Regions from separate parts of the Veillonella tobetsuensis genome, predicted to be linked through region 2. Evidence: a T-box and tRNA genes for the amino acid it is inferred to sense, from the RefSeq annotation. Region 2 holds a T-box; the other holds one or more tRNA genes.

Region 1 (7,550 bases), on a different contig from region 2:
CTCTTCAGAACCTACAAAATCTGCGCCAGCTTCTTCAGCCAATTTAATGTTGTCGCCTTTAGCGAACACAAGAACGCGTTTAGTTTTGCCAGTACCATGAGGCAATACTACTGCACCACGAACTTGTTGATCAGCGTATTTAGGGTCGACATTCAAGTTGAAAGCGATTTCAACTGTTTCATCGAAATTTGCAGTTGCAGTTTTCTTAACTAACTCAATTGCTTCTACTGGTTCGTAGAACTTACCAGCTTCAATAAGTTTTACTGCTTCAGCGTATTTCTTACCTACTTTTGCCATTATAATATCCTCCTTATGTGGTCAAACGGGAATTCCCTCCCACCGATTTGCGCCTTATGCGCAAGTCGTACGCTTATTAGTCAACGATTTCAATGCCCATGCTGCGAGCAGTACCTTCTACCATGCGCATACCTTGTTCTACGGTGTTAGCATTCAAGTCAGGCATTTTCAATTCAGCAATTTCACGAACTTTATCGCGACCTACTTTTGCTACTTTATCACGGTTAGGTACACCAGATCCTTTTGGGATACCTGCAGCTTTTTTCAATAATACTGCAGCTGGTGGAGTCTTAGTGATGAAGTCGAAGCTACGATCTTCATATACATTAATAACTACTGGAATAATCAAGCCAGCTTGTTTAGCAGTACGTTCGTTGAATTCTTTTGTGAAAGCAACGATATTAACGCCTGCTTGACCTAGTGCAGGACCAACTGGTGGTGCTGGAGTAGCTTTAGCGGCTTCAATTTGTAGTTTTACTTGTTTAACTAATTTCTTAGCCATGGGTAATTAAACCTCCTATGCTTATACTGTGGTGGTAACGGATAAATATCCTCCCACTGGCAACCAAAATCGATTGCTCTTTTAGAGTTATATTTATATATTAAAGAGCTTTTTCAACTTGAGAAAACTCTACCTCTACCTCTGTATCTCGATTGAACATTTCTACATTAAGTTTCAATGTTCCTTTTTCAGGGTTAATTTCGGTAATAACACCTAGTCTATCTTCAAAGGCACCGGATGTAATGCGAACCGTTTCACCAACCTCTACATCGACATTGATTGTTGGTTTCTTATCCAAGCCCTGAGACTTAAGTATATGTTCTACTTCGGAATCAGAAAGTGGAACTGGTTTTGTAGCGGAACCAACGAAACCCGTTACACCTGGTGTGTTGCGCACAACATACCAAGAGCGGTCGTTAACTTCCATCTCAACCAATACGTACCCAGGAAAAATTTTACGTTTTACTACTTTTTTAACCCCATCTTTTTCATCTATTTCATCTTCAAGAGGTACTAGTATTCTACTAATTACATCCTGCAAACCCATAGATTGAACCTTAAGTTCTAGAGTGGTTTTAACTTTATTTTCGTAGCCTGAATAGGTATGAATTACATACCACTTCTTATCTGCTTCCATGTAATGGCCCCCTATCCAACAATCCGCAACAACATATTAATTAGTTGAGCAAAAATCGCATCAAACACATAGATGAGTAAGGCAATAAAGATTGTTACCAAAAATACTACAATTGTGTAATTGATGAGCTCTTTTCTTGTTGGCCAGACTACTTTTTTCAGTTCAGCCTTAACACCGCGGAAGAATTTACCAAAACCGCCACGTTGTTGAACTGCTGAGTTAGACTTTGCCATTTGTTCACATCCTCAAATCAACAGGTAATGAATGATAAGATTATTTTGTTTCACGGTGTAATGTATGTTTACCGCAGAATTTGCAATATTTCATCATTTCAATACGATCAGGATTGTTTTTCTTATTCTTGTTCGTTTGGTAGTTACGTTGTTTGCAATCTGTGCAAGCTAAAGTAATGGCATTACGCATCCGGACACACCTCGCTTTATATTTACTAACTTGTCTCTTGTACTCGAAAACACTCGACTACATACTAAAAAACTATATCATACGTAGCAAGCGATGTCAAGATTTTAAGCAACTCAAAAAAGCCAGGCACATCTGCCTGACATGGATAGTATAACAAAGAATGATATTTTTTGTCTAGAAAGAAGTCCATGCCTTTTCTTCATTTTTATTATGCATAAAAAAGGGACCCCACAGGGTCCCTTTTTAGAATCTATGATTCAATTATGAAGATTAACCTTCGATTGCTGTTACTACGCCAGCGCCTACAGTGTGGCCACCTTCGCGGATCGCGAAACGAAGACCTTCTTCGATAGCGATTGGAGTGATCAATTCGATATCCATTGTTACGTTATCGCCAGGCATACACATTTCTACACCTTCAGGAAGGTTTACAACACCTGTTACGTCTGTTGTACGGAAGTAGAATTGTGGACGGTAGTTGGAGAAGAATGGAGTATGACGGCCACCTTCTTCTTTAGTCAAAACGTATACTTCTGCTTTGAACTTAGTGTGTGGTTTGATGGAACCTGGTTTAGCCAATACTTGACCACGTTCGATGTCTTTACGGTCAACACCACGAAGCAATGCACCAACGTTGTCACCTGCTACTGCAGAATCCAAAGTTTTACGGAACATTTCAAGACCAGTTACTACGTAGGAGTCAGCTTTTTCTTTCAAGCCTACTACTTCTACAGTGTCACCTACGTTTACTTGACCACGTTCAACACGGCCAGTTGCTACTGTACCACGACCAGTGATTGTGAAAACGTCTTCCACAGGCATCAAGAAAGGTTTGTCAGTATCACGAACTGGTGTTGGGATGTAGGAGTCTACAGCGTCCATCAATTCGTCGATTTTAGCTACATATTGAGCATCGCCTTCCAAAGCTTTCAAAGCGGAACCTACAACGATAGGTACTTCGTCGCCAGGGAATTCATAGGAGGAAAGAAGTTCACGAACTTCCATTTCTACCAATTCGATCAATTCTTCGTCGTCAACCATGTCAGCTTTGTTCAAGAATACTACGATTGCAGGAACACCAACTTGGCGAGCCAACAAGATGTGTTCGCGAGTTTGTGGCATAGGGCCATCAGCTGCGGAACATACCAAGATAGCGCCGTCCATTTGAGCCGCACCAGTGATCATGTTTTTAACATAGTCAGCATGGCCTGGGCAGTCAACGTGTGCATAGTGACGGTTAGCAGTTTCGTACTCAACGTGTGCAGTGTTGATTGTGATACCGCGTTCACGTTCTTCTGGAGCTTTATCGATCATGCTGTAATCTTGGAAGTCAGCTTGGCCTTTTTCAGCCAATACTTTTGTGATTGCAGCAGTCAAAGTAGTTTTACCATGGTCAACGTGACCGATAGTACCAATGTTAACATGCGGTTTCGTACGTTCAAATTTTTCTTTTGCCATTAGGAAATAATCCTCCTTCACAAAAACAAAATACTTTTATAGTAATACTATAATATAATAACCTAATTTAATCAACGGAATATACATTCCTACAGAATATTATATCATAATCTATAAAGATCAATAAACAAAAAATCATATCTAAGTTACAAATGTGTGTAGTTAGATATGATTCATTATTTAAATATAGATATAAAAAAAGCCTCACCAACGTGAGGTTTAATGGTGGCGGCACACGGATTTGAACCGCGGACACACCGGGTATGAACCGATTGCTCTAGCCAACTGAGCTATGCCGCCATGTATGGAGCTAGTGACCGGGATTGAACCGGTGACCTTATCCTTACCAAGGATACGCTCTGCCGACTGAGCTACACCAGCACAATGAACGTTCACTTCACTGCGAATATTTGTGGTTGCGGGGACAGGACTTGAACCTGCGACCTTCGGGTTATGAGCCCGACGAGCTACCAACTGCTCCACCCCGCTATAGATGGTGGAGGGAGAAGGATTCGAACCTTCGAAGTCGAAGACGGCAGATTTACAGTCTGCTCCCTTTGGCCGCTCGGGAATCCCTCCAGAAATAAAATGGAGCTGGCGATAGGAATTGAACCCACAACCTGCTGATTACAAGTCAGCTGCTCTACCTATTGAGCTACGCCAGCATCATTACGACAAAATGTATTGTAACATCCGCCTCACTAAGTGTCAAGAACTTTTTAAAAACTTTTTTAAAGTTTTTTCGTTCATTGCGGTGTCCCTTAGTGCTATATCAATATATCATGAAAGTTTTTTCGATGCAAGTATTTTTTTGAATTTTCTTCAATTTCATTTTTTCCTCATAGGAAATCATAAATACAGGTACATAATCGCTAATATAGCCACTATAATTCTATAATATCCAAAAGTAGATAAAGACGAACGGTTAAGGTACCACAAGAATACACTCTGTTATACCTTCTACAACACCTAAAATAAGGGCAATTATATATTAATCCATGATATCCACCCACCTTTTTATATGCGGTCATAACTCATGGCAATATATAATGCCCTCATCAATCAATATAACTGTAATTAGTCAATAACCATGACACGCTCAGGTTTTGTAATAGTAACCACTGCATGTTTTGAATCATTATTGTGTTCTAAGTACAATTGATCACCTTCAAGATGACCACGCCAACCTACAACAATCGGATATGTTTTACTAATGGTCTTTAATAGTTCAAGAGGATTTAAGTTTAAAATAGGAGCAAATAATACATTAATACCATCTAAAAGAAGTACTTCCGTATCACTACGACTTAATGCACGGCGAATAACATCTTCTGCAAGTTTTGGACGTTCATCACGAGGAACCAACAAAAATTCTTCTTCAATAAGTTGTTTGGCTTCTAAATATTTCCACCCTTTTTGCTCTGATAACTCACGAATTAACAAACTTTTACCAGAACCAGGGCCACCAACGATGAACAATATACGCTCATCACCATTTTGAATTTGTTCCCACCGTTCTTTCACATCTTGTACAGTAACCATATCCTTGCCTCCTCACTTAAGATGACCTACTTAACAGGTCGGTCAGATAACATCACTGATTTGATATATTGATTTTTATCATCTAAGGCGAACTGTAAATAAGAATTACTCGACCTTGGATTTTTATACTCATACACCGTTGCAGTGCCTGTATTTGTTGCAGACTCCACTATACGCGTCGGCATACCATATACGAATAGCAATAGATATTTTGTATCGCCCATGGCAATACCACGACGTGTCGGTGTATAGACGTTTAACAACACACGATTAATAAGCGACTTATCATCTACGCTAACGCCATACTCATTATAGCCAATGAATGTAGCACCAAATAGCATTCCTTGAGTTCTCCACTCTGCATCTGCATCATTCACAAAATGTTGATTCAATCGTAAACCACGCAACACAAAATCATCGTCACTCAATTGCCCAGCATGGAAATGATACATCGGAGCCTTTGGCAATCCGAAACGGGTCCAAACCTGTCCATCCAAAATATCAACAGCCTCTATCACATTATTTTTAACGGTGAAAGCCACATAGGATTTTCCGTTTTGAATAGAATCTGGAGATTGGCTATTATTATTTGTATTCGCTACGAGAGAAGTAAATTCCTTTTTTTCTGTCCATGAATTTTCCGCATGACCTTCATATAAAAAGATATATGATTCATCGGATTGGTTCCGCCACATCGCATTAGGACTACCATAAGAGAAAATCATCTCCATGCGGGAACTACCTACACCAATATCACGAACAGTAACCAAGCCTTTTTCTGTAGTATGTAAATTAGTAATAGTACCTACAGGAAATAAGTACGTAGCACCTTGTCCACGCAACTGATTCCCTTCTAGACGTGATTTATCCGGTCCAGTATACACCGTTATATCCATATCTTTTTCATGATACGTTGTAAATACACCTTTCACGGTCTTTTTAGTAGTAGCACTAGGCTTATATACATCACCAACGCGATATACAGGACCTACACTCGCAGTATCCTCGTCCGATTTCAAAGCTAAACTGTAGTCATCTTCTACACCAAGAGCTGGTAAATTATTAGATGTATACGAATGTCCTATATCAGCTAAATTATTTTTTGAATCCTGTGGCATAACACCATCATTTTCGCTAGCAGCCTGCCAATATTGCAAAGAATCACCAAAAGCAGTAACTGCTAATTGTTCAGCTAGCCATCCACTTTTTGAGCGACTATCTGCAGCAGGTTCTTTCACAACAACTATAGTATTCTTGATTTCTGGCACCGTTGTTTCCGCATCAACAGCCCCTACCGATACAGTTCCCATTGCACTTAGCACGGCTATAGTCAATGCTGCATGAGATAAGATTTTTTTCATTATCGACTCTCCATTTGTTTTCTAAGCCATGTTAACCATGGTACCAGACCATCTTTAACGGTACAACTGATTTCAAACACTTGGCCTTGAGGATTTAAATTACGAATATCTTTGATTGCCTTTTCCTTATCGAATGGTACATATGGTAAAAGATCAATCTTATTGAGCAATATAGCCTTTGATTCTTTAAAGATAAGTGGATATTTTAAGGGCTTATCTTCACCTTCTGTAACAGACAACACTGTGACTTTCACAGCCTCACCTATATCGAATTCTGCAGGGCATACTAAATTCCCAACATTTTCTATAATTATCATATCTAATGCATCTAGATCTAAATCAGATATAGCATCTTGAATCATATTAGCATCTAAATGACAGCCACCTACCGTATTGATTTGAATGACAGGTACCCCCAGAGCATGAATGCGCTCAGCATCTTTAGAGGTAAATAAATCGCCTTCAATAACAGCCACATTATAATCTTTTGCTAAATCTTGTAATGTTGCTTCTAATAACGACGTCTTACCCGCACCTGGAGAGCCCATTAAATTAAATACAAAGATATGTTTTTCTTTAAATATTTGTTGCAACGATGATGCAATGGCATCATTTTTTGCCAATACATTTGTTTTTACTTCTACTTGCATATATACCTCAATCTATATCAATAGATGTCACTTGTAGTTCTCGACCACCTATAGTGTTCACAAGACGACTTTCACAATGAGGACAGATAAATTTATAGTCTTGCACATCAAAAATAGTATCACAATCTAAACATTGTCCTGTAATAGGGATGGTGTGAATGTCGATTTTAGATGTTTCTGCCGGAGTACCTTTTGTTACCGCATCCCAGCAAAAGGACAATGCATCAGGTTCTACGCCACTCATTAAACCTAAATCAAGTTGTACGGAATGAATGATAGATGCATCATTATTTCTCATTGTTTCTAAAGCGATATCTAAAATCCCCTCAGCGATTGACATTTCGTGCATGATACGCCTCATAAACTGCTTCCAACATCATCGTCGTTGTAACGGAACCAACGCCACCAGGAACCGGTGTCATAGCAGATGCAACATTACTCACCGCATCATAATCAACATCGCCTACTGTTTTACCATCTAGCTCATTGATACCTACATCAATAACAACGGCACCAGCCTTTACCATGTCTGCTGTAATCATATGTGCACGGCCAGCTGCAGCGATTACGATGTCCGCCTCTTTAACATGACACGCCAAATCAGTCGTACGCGAATGACAGATGGATACTGTAGCATGACGTTCAAGAGCCATCAACGCTACTGGTTTACCAATAACTTG
Region 2 (7,550 bases):
GCCTTAGGTGCAACTTATTTCGTACCTAACACATTTTCTAATGATGGTGGCTCGCAAGTCCTAGTGATAGGCAAGAATGCAACAGGAACAGAAATTGCCGATATGCTCTATGAACATGGGCTTATTCGTTCTACACAGGTCTTTAAATTATGGTTAGCTCTTAGTGGGACAGGTTCAAAATTGCAATCTGGTCATTATCAGATTCCAAATAAGGTATCTGTCCATGAATTAATAAACTTATTACAAGAAGGCCATGTAGAGTCTATTAAATTGACAATTCCAGAAGGCTATACAGTAGGGGATATTGCTATCGCTCTAGAAAAAGCCCAAATTATGAAGGCTTCCGAATTCTTAGCAGAGGCAAAAACCTTTACTCCTTACCCTTATATGAAAGGCACTAAACCGACAACATATCCTGTAGAAGGATTCTTATTCCCAAGCACTTATGAGATTCCTGTAGGTGCTACGGCGAAAGATGTCATTATGATGATGGCTGATGAAATGAATCGCTATTTAACGCCAGCTGTAAAAAAGCAAATTCAAGCGCAACACATGAGTATTCATGACTTTGTAACCTTGGCATCTATCGTTGAACGTGAATCTTTATTTGATGCAGATCGCCCAACTATTGCAGGGGTCTTTAAAAAGCGTTTAGCCCACGGCATTCCATTACAGTCTGATGCAACAATCTCTTATGTACTTGGTTATGCAAAAGAAAATGTATCGATTGGCGATACGCAATTACAAAGTCCTTATAATACATATGTAAGTAAAGGTTTACCGCCAGGACCTATTGCAAATCCTGGTAAAAAATCCTTAGATGCGGTATTGTACTCTGAAAATACGGAGTATCTATACTTTGTAGCTGACAAGGAAGGGCATAATCACTTTTCCAAGACTTATGCTGAACATCTAGCAGCTATTGAAAAAATCTATGGTGGGGATCAAGCTACTACATCATCCTCTGATCAAGGACAAGCTCCTGTATTGGCACAGGCTGGGCCTAACTATGACGTGGCGGCTACGTCTGAGCCAGACTATAACTATAGCCCTGTAGAGGCTGTAGAGGCGGATGCTAAATATGTTGATGTAGAACCAACAAATACATATAAACCATCTACAGTACCGTCAACAACACAAGTAACACCTACGCCAGCTGCCGTTCCTACACCAGAACAACAACCGGCGACAACATCTACAGATAGTCAAATACCACCTAGTATGCAACAGGTAGTACCTCAACAATCTGTACCTGTTCAATCTGCGCCAGCAGTAGAGGAACCTCGTATTGTGAGACCTAGTACAACCCCTAGCACACAAACGTTACCAAGTACAGGTAATACACAGGGCGGTGTTGATAGATAGTGTATCTATATCATTACATTAATTCTTATGTCATATACGTGCAGCCTTTTGCGCGTATATGATTACTTTCACAGTTATATATGTACTAGGAATTTATAATATATTTTATGGAATTAAATGAAATACTAAATGAGCAGCGTATTTACGCGATGATTAATAATGTGCCCATCCTTCGGGAATCTGAGGTGCATTTATTTGAAGAATTGGTTGGATTATACAGGCCCACCTCTGTGTTGGAGGTGGGCACCGCCATTGGTTACTCAACATTACTGATGGCACCCCTTATTGAGCAAGGCGGACGGATTACGTCTATCGAACTTGATGAGGTACGTTACGAAATGGCGAAATATTATATCGGTCAATCTGATTATAAGGATCAAATCACATTGATTAAGGGGGATGCGAAGGACGTATTAACTAAGATTAAAGGGGAATACGATCTCGTGTTTTTAGATGGTCCTAAGGGGCAATACCTAAGTCAACTAGAGGTGATTTTACCTCATGTGAAAGAAGGGGGCGTCATCCTCGCAGATAATGTTCTGTTTAGAGGTTATGTACGAGGCGATAAAGAGGCTCCACATCGCTTTAAAACGATTGTTAAACGATTACAATCATATTTGGCATATGTAGAAAATAAAGAATTATTTAACACCACCATTTACCCTATGGGGGATGGTATGAGTGTGAGTGTGTGGAAAGGACACAACAAATAATGGCAGATCATTTTATGGAATTACTTTGTCCGGCAGGTAATATGGACAAGCTAAAAATGGCCATTCGCTATGGTGCGGATGCCGTTTATTGTGCAGGTAAACGATTTGGCTTGCGCGCTGGTAACTCCAATTTTTCCGACGAAGAATTGAAGGAGGCCGTTCAATTTGTGCATGAACATGGTAAAAAAATCCATGTTACATGTAATATCATCCCTCATAATGAAGATTTTGAGGGCCTTGAGGATTATTTGAAGTTTCTTGAAAGTATCGGTGTAGACGCGATTATTGTGGCTGACATGGGTATCTTTAGCTTGGCTAAACGAGTGGCTCCAGGTCTTGAGCTTCATGTAAGTACACAAGCATCTACTACGAACTGGCATACGGTACAAATGTGGAAGGAGCTTGGTGCAGCACGCGTTGTAGCAGCTCGTGAAGTATCTGTAGCAGACCTTAAAGAGATGAAGAAGAATGTAGACATTGAAATCGAATCTTTCGTACATGGCTCTATGTGTATTTCTTACTCTGGTCGTTGCCTTTTGTCTAACTATATGACAGGTACACGCGATGCTAACCGCGGTCAATGTTCTCAATCTTGCCGCTGGAAATATAGTATTGTAGAATCCAATCGTCCTGGTGAATACTATCCAATCGAGGAAGATGAACATGGTACATACATCTTTAACTCCAAAGATTTGTGCCTCATCCATCGCATTCCTGAATTATACGAAGCAGGCATCGATAGTCTTAAGGTAGAGGGCCGTATGAAATCTGTTCACTATTGTGCAACGGTGGCTAAGGTATACCGCACGGCTATCGATACATACTTGAAAGAGCGTGAAAATTGGTACGTTCGTCCTGAATGGATTGCTGAGTTAGAAAAAATTTCTCATCGTCCTTACACAGATGGTTTTGCTGATGGCCGTCCTGATGAAAGTGCTCAAAACTACGGCAAATCTACGAATACCCAAACACATGACTTCATTGGTCTAGTTCTTGGTTATAACGACGAAGAAAAATATGTTGACCTTGAACAACGTAATAACTTTAAGGTTGGTGATAAGGTAGAATTCTGCCAACCTAAGGGTGACCTTATAGAAGCGGTTATTGAAAAAATGACAGACGAAGATGGTAATCCTATCGACGTAGCACCTCATGCACAAATGAAGGTTCGCTTGTACATGGATACAAAATTAGAACCGTATTCCATGATGCGCCGCGAGTGCAAGGTGAAAGAAGACTAATATGGTGGAGTCACATACCATTGATATGACCGCTTGTAATGAAGAGGCCTATAGAACTTCTAATGAAGTGCCTTTAGTAGCATCTCGCTCGTTACAAGGCTTTCCAGAACCAACTGTTTATACAGGGACAGGGGAGGAATCCTATTTGTACTTTCACATCGATCCGAAACATACAAATTATGTCAATCGAATCTTAGAAGGCTATGAATATGTAGGTGTCATGACTACTGTCGATACAGCTGGACGCTGTATGCTTAGATGTACACCTGACACACGAGAACTGGCTATTGATATTCTATCGAGCCTGCCTATAGTTACTTTAGTATGCTAAACGTAGCGTAGAGAATTATCCGAATCTAGGAGAATAATAATGAAATGTAATGTATTAAAACGCGCATTGGTATTAACTGCTCTTGGGGCATCCATGGCAACAGCTGCTTTTGCAGCGCCAACTGGTCCTGTTATGATTCCACAACCAGGCACTGTTGTTATTATTAACCATAATCCAGACGTAACCTTTGCGGGCAATATCAATTTTGATGTTGAAAGCCAAGAAAACAATAACTTACGAATTGGTTCTGCTGTAGTGCCAAATGTATTATATGGTGCTGTATTCAACAAAGCAGGTGCGCCTGATACAATCGTACCAGCCCAAACCTATGTGTTCACAGGTGCTAAAGAAGTGCCTGCTGCTTTGACCTCTCCTAGTGATGAAGGTAAACCAGGTGCAGCTTGGTCCGTAGAAACCATTAAGAAAACAAAATCTGGTGACATCCAAGTGGCTAGCCGTGGCGTACCTGAAAAACCATTGGGTGTACAAATGGAAATCATTAAAGATACTTTTACAATGGGTGCTATCGATAACAGTAAGACTGTGTTAGGTGAAAATAGCAAAGGCACATTGTACATGACTGTTCCTAAAGAATTAAAGTTGAATCCTAGCACCGATATTCCGGCCGATGTGCGTGAAACAATGCCCGCTATGCTCCGTGGCCGCATGGGTGAATCCTTGATGGTGAACCTATTGCCACTTAATGACGAAGAAAAACAACAACTTCGCAACAATCCACACAATGCAAATACAATCGTATTTAATCGTGCCATGGGTATGGCTAGCAGCATTGGAAACTCTGCTAAACAAAGCAAGGTATACACATACATGAAAGATCATTACCTCAATATGGTTATCGTTGCAAAAGACTACGATGATAATGGTGCTCGTGGTAGCGGCGTATTGATGGTATCTAAGCAAGACAACTCTGACGATGTAATGTTAATCTTGTTCAAAGGCCCAGACATTACAAATGCTAAAATTGAAAAAGTGATTGGATCCATGTTGTCCGCTCATTTTGAAAGAAAATAATGAAGTGGTAAACTAAAGTTGGACGCAGAGGGTGGGATTTTTTAACACTCTCCAGAAATACTACAGGCCTGTAATACATTTGAAGGTGCGCTGATATGGTGCTCTTTCAAGATAGTACAGGCCTGTTGTGATTTTATTGTATAGTTGAAATTTTTTAATGTCTATGATAAGATGATTGAGTAAAAGTGATGCAAAGGACATGATTCTCATATCCCTGTGTACCAGAGAGAGGCAGATGCTGGAAATGCCTTACACATATATCAGAGTTACCCCCTTTAAACTGATTTGTCGAACCTAAGTAGGCAAATACGGCCGCCACCGTTATCGGGCTTAATGAAGTGAATTACTATACATATATATTCGTATAGGTAGTTAACTAGGGTGGAACCGCGAATGATCTTCGTCCCTTGTTTTGTAGGGATAGAGGGTCTTTTTTTATTACCTAAAACCGACTATCCTAGTTTATAAATTGGAGGAAAGAAAAATGGCAGATGTAAAAATCATTTTACCTGATGGTAGTGCAAAGGAATACGCTGCCGGCACTACTCTTGGGGAAGCAGTAAAACAACTATCTAACAGCTTGGCTAAAAAAGTACTAGCTGCTAATGTAAATGGCGAATTAACAGACCTTCGCGAAGAACTCGTAGATGGTTCTGAAGTAGCGTTCTTAACATTCGAAGAAGATGGTGGCAAACATACTTTGCGCCATACAGCTTCTCATATCTTGGCACAAGCGGTTAAACGCTTATGGCCTGAAGCTAAATTGGCTATCGGTCCTGCTATCGATAAAGGTTTCTACTATGATATCGATATGGAACATACTTTAACTCCTGAAGATTTAGGCAAAATCGAAAAGGAAATGAGCCGTATTGTAAAAGAAAACTTGCCTATCACTAAATCCGTAATGTCTCGTCAAGAAGCTATTGAGTTCTTCAAATCTAAAAACGAAGACTACAAGGTAGAATTAATTGAAGATCTTCCTGAAGATGCTGTTATCTCTTGCTATGCGCAAGGCGACTTCATCGATCTTTGTGCAGGTCCTCACGTGGCATCTACTGGTAAGGTAAAAGCTTTCAAATTACAAAGCATTGCAGGTGCATACTGGCGCGGCGATGAAAAGAACAAAATGTTGCAACGTATTTACGGTACAGCATTCGAGAAAAAAGAAGAACTTGATGCATACCTTCACATGCTTGAAGAAGCGGCTAAACGCGACCATCGCAAACTTGGTAAAGAACTTGGCTTGTTCGTTATCAAAGAAGAAGGTCCTGGCTTCCCATTCTTCTTACCAAAAGGTATGGCTCTTCGCAACGAATTGGAAAACTTCTGGCGTGAAGTTCATCATGAATTTGACTATGAAGAAATTCGTACACCAATCATCTTAAATAAACAATTGTGGGAAACATCTGGTCACTGGTTCCATTACCGTGAAAATATGTATACTACAATCATCGACGAAGAAGAATATGCAATTAAGCCAATGAACTGCCCAGGCGGTATCTTGGTGTACCAAAATGAAATGCATTCCTACCGCGACTTCCCGTTGCGTTATGCTGAACTTGGTTTAGTTCACCGTCATGAATTATCCGGTGCATTACACGGCTTGTTCCGCGTACGTGCCTTTACTCAAGACGATGCTCACGTATTCATGTTGCCAGATCAAATGCAATCTGAATTGATGAAAGTCATCGAATTGTTTGACCGGATTTACAGCCAATTTGGTTTAAAATACCATGTTGAATTGTCCACTAAACCAGACAATGCAATGGGTGATGATGCAATTTGGGAAGCCGCTACAGAAGCATTGCGTAATGCGATTGAAGCCAAAGGTATTCCTTACGTAATTAACCCTGGCGATGGCGCTTTCTATGGTCCTAAACTTGATTACCATATCGAAGACTCCTTGGGCCGTACATGGCAATGTGGTACTATTCAATTAGATATGAACTTGCCTGAACGTTTCCAAATTGAATACGTTGGCGAAGATGGTCAAAAACACCGCCCTATCATGATTCACCGTGCATGCTTCGGCTCCATGGAACGTTTCATTGGTATCTTGACTGAACATTATGCAGGTGCATTCCCAACTTGGATGGCTCCTGTACAAGTTAAAATCTTGCCTATCTCTGAAAAACATGTTGAATATGCTAAAGAACTGGCAAAACAAATGCATCGCGACTATGTACGTGTAGAAGTGGATGATCGTAGCGAAAAAATTGGCTACAAAATCCGTCAAGCACAAATGGCAAAAGTTCCATACATGCTTGTGGTAGGCGATAAAGAAGTTGAAGAAGGCACTGTTAACGTTCGTAAACACGGCGGTGACGAATTAGGTTCCGTACCATTCGAAGAATTCTTCAATGCTATTAAAATTGAAATCAAAGAACGCAACTAATTGACTATTATGACTCATCCATCAATATTATTGATGGATGAGTTGTCATGTTTGAAATTGTTATGATCTAATTTCTTATATGCATCAAAATAAACAGATATAAATTTAGCCCCCATATACTAAAGCCTTTCATTAGACTTAAGTCTAGGAGTTAGTCATTTGTATAGTGGGGGCTATCTCTTTAATTGTTACCTGTGAGTAGCGAAAGGAAATGCTATGAAAGAAGTAAATTCATATGGCTGGAAAGCCGTCGTTAGTTCTTCCGTTGGTTATGCCATGGATGGTTTTGATCTCTTGATTTTAGGTTTTATGCTAACCTTGATTTCTGGAGATTTAGGCTTGACCACTGGTCAAGCAGGTTCTTTGGTGACGTGGACCTTGGTTGGTGCCGTACTTGGTGGTTTCATCTTCGGTACTTTGTCAGATAAATTTGGTCGCGTTCGCGTATTGACTTGGACTATCGTGCTATTTGC

Evidence for each region. A T-box is a leader RNA that pairs with one kind of tRNA and senses whether it is charged. The one in region 2 lies ahead of thrS (threonine--tRNA ligase), so its partner is inferred to be a tRNA-Thr.
Region 1: it encodes a tRNA-Thr, which carries the amino acid that the T-box ahead of thrS (threonine--tRNA ligase) is inferred to sense. The anticodon was not compared.

What each region holds. Positions count from the first base shown of each region.
Region 1 covers NZ_PPDF01000008.1:138,585-146,134, forward strand. The annotation lists gene rplA (50S ribosomal protein L1) at 1-297, opposite strand, end outside; gene rplK (50S ribosomal protein L11) at 374-799, opposite strand; gene nusG (transcription termination/antitermination protein NusG) at 900-1,436, opposite strand; gene secE (preprotein translocase subunit SecE) at 1,448-1,669, opposite strand; gene rpmG (50S ribosomal protein L33) at 1,710-1,859, opposite strand; gene tuf (elongation factor Tu) at 2,130-3,317, opposite strand; tRNA gene VTHSUH11_RS03805 (tRNA-Met) at 3,541-3,617, opposite strand; tRNA gene VTHSUH11_RS03810 (tRNA-Thr) at 3,623-3,698, opposite strand; tRNA gene VTHSUH11_RS03815 (tRNA-Met) at 3,731-3,806, opposite strand; tRNA gene VTHSUH11_RS03820 (tRNA-Tyr) at 3,812-3,896, opposite strand; tRNA gene VTHSUH11_RS03825 (tRNA-Thr) at 3,907-3,982, opposite strand; gene brxF (BREX-3 system P-loop-containing protein BrxF) at 4,395-4,859, opposite strand; gene VTHSUH11_RS03835 (hypothetical protein) at 4,886-6,220, opposite strand; gene hypB (hydrogenase nickel incorporation protein HypB) at 6,220-6,870, opposite strand; gene VTHSUH11_RS03845 (hydrogenase maturation nickel metallochaperone HypA/HybF) at 6,878-7,219, opposite strand; gene VTHSUH11_RS03850 (bifunctional 5,10-methylenetetrahydrofolate dehydrogenase/5,10-methenyltetrahydrofolate cyclohydrolase) at 7,197-7,550, opposite strand, start outside.
Region 2 covers NZ_PPDF01000007.1:74,644-82,193, reverse strand. The annotation lists gene mltG (endolytic transglycosylase MltG) at 1-1,365, shown strand, start outside; gene VTHSUH11_RS02675 (O-methyltransferase) at 1,473-2,078, shown strand; gene VTHSUH11_RS02670 (peptidase U32 family protein) at 2,078-3,319, shown strand; gene VTHSUH11_RS02665 (DUF4911 domain-containing protein) at 3,321-3,650, shown strand; gene VTHSUH11_RS02660 (hypothetical protein) at 3,690-4,682, shown strand; T-box leader at 4,862-5,093, shown strand; gene thrS (threonine--tRNA ligase) at 5,167-7,077, shown strand; gene VTHSUH11_RS02650 (MFS transporter) at 7,294-7,550, shown strand, end outside.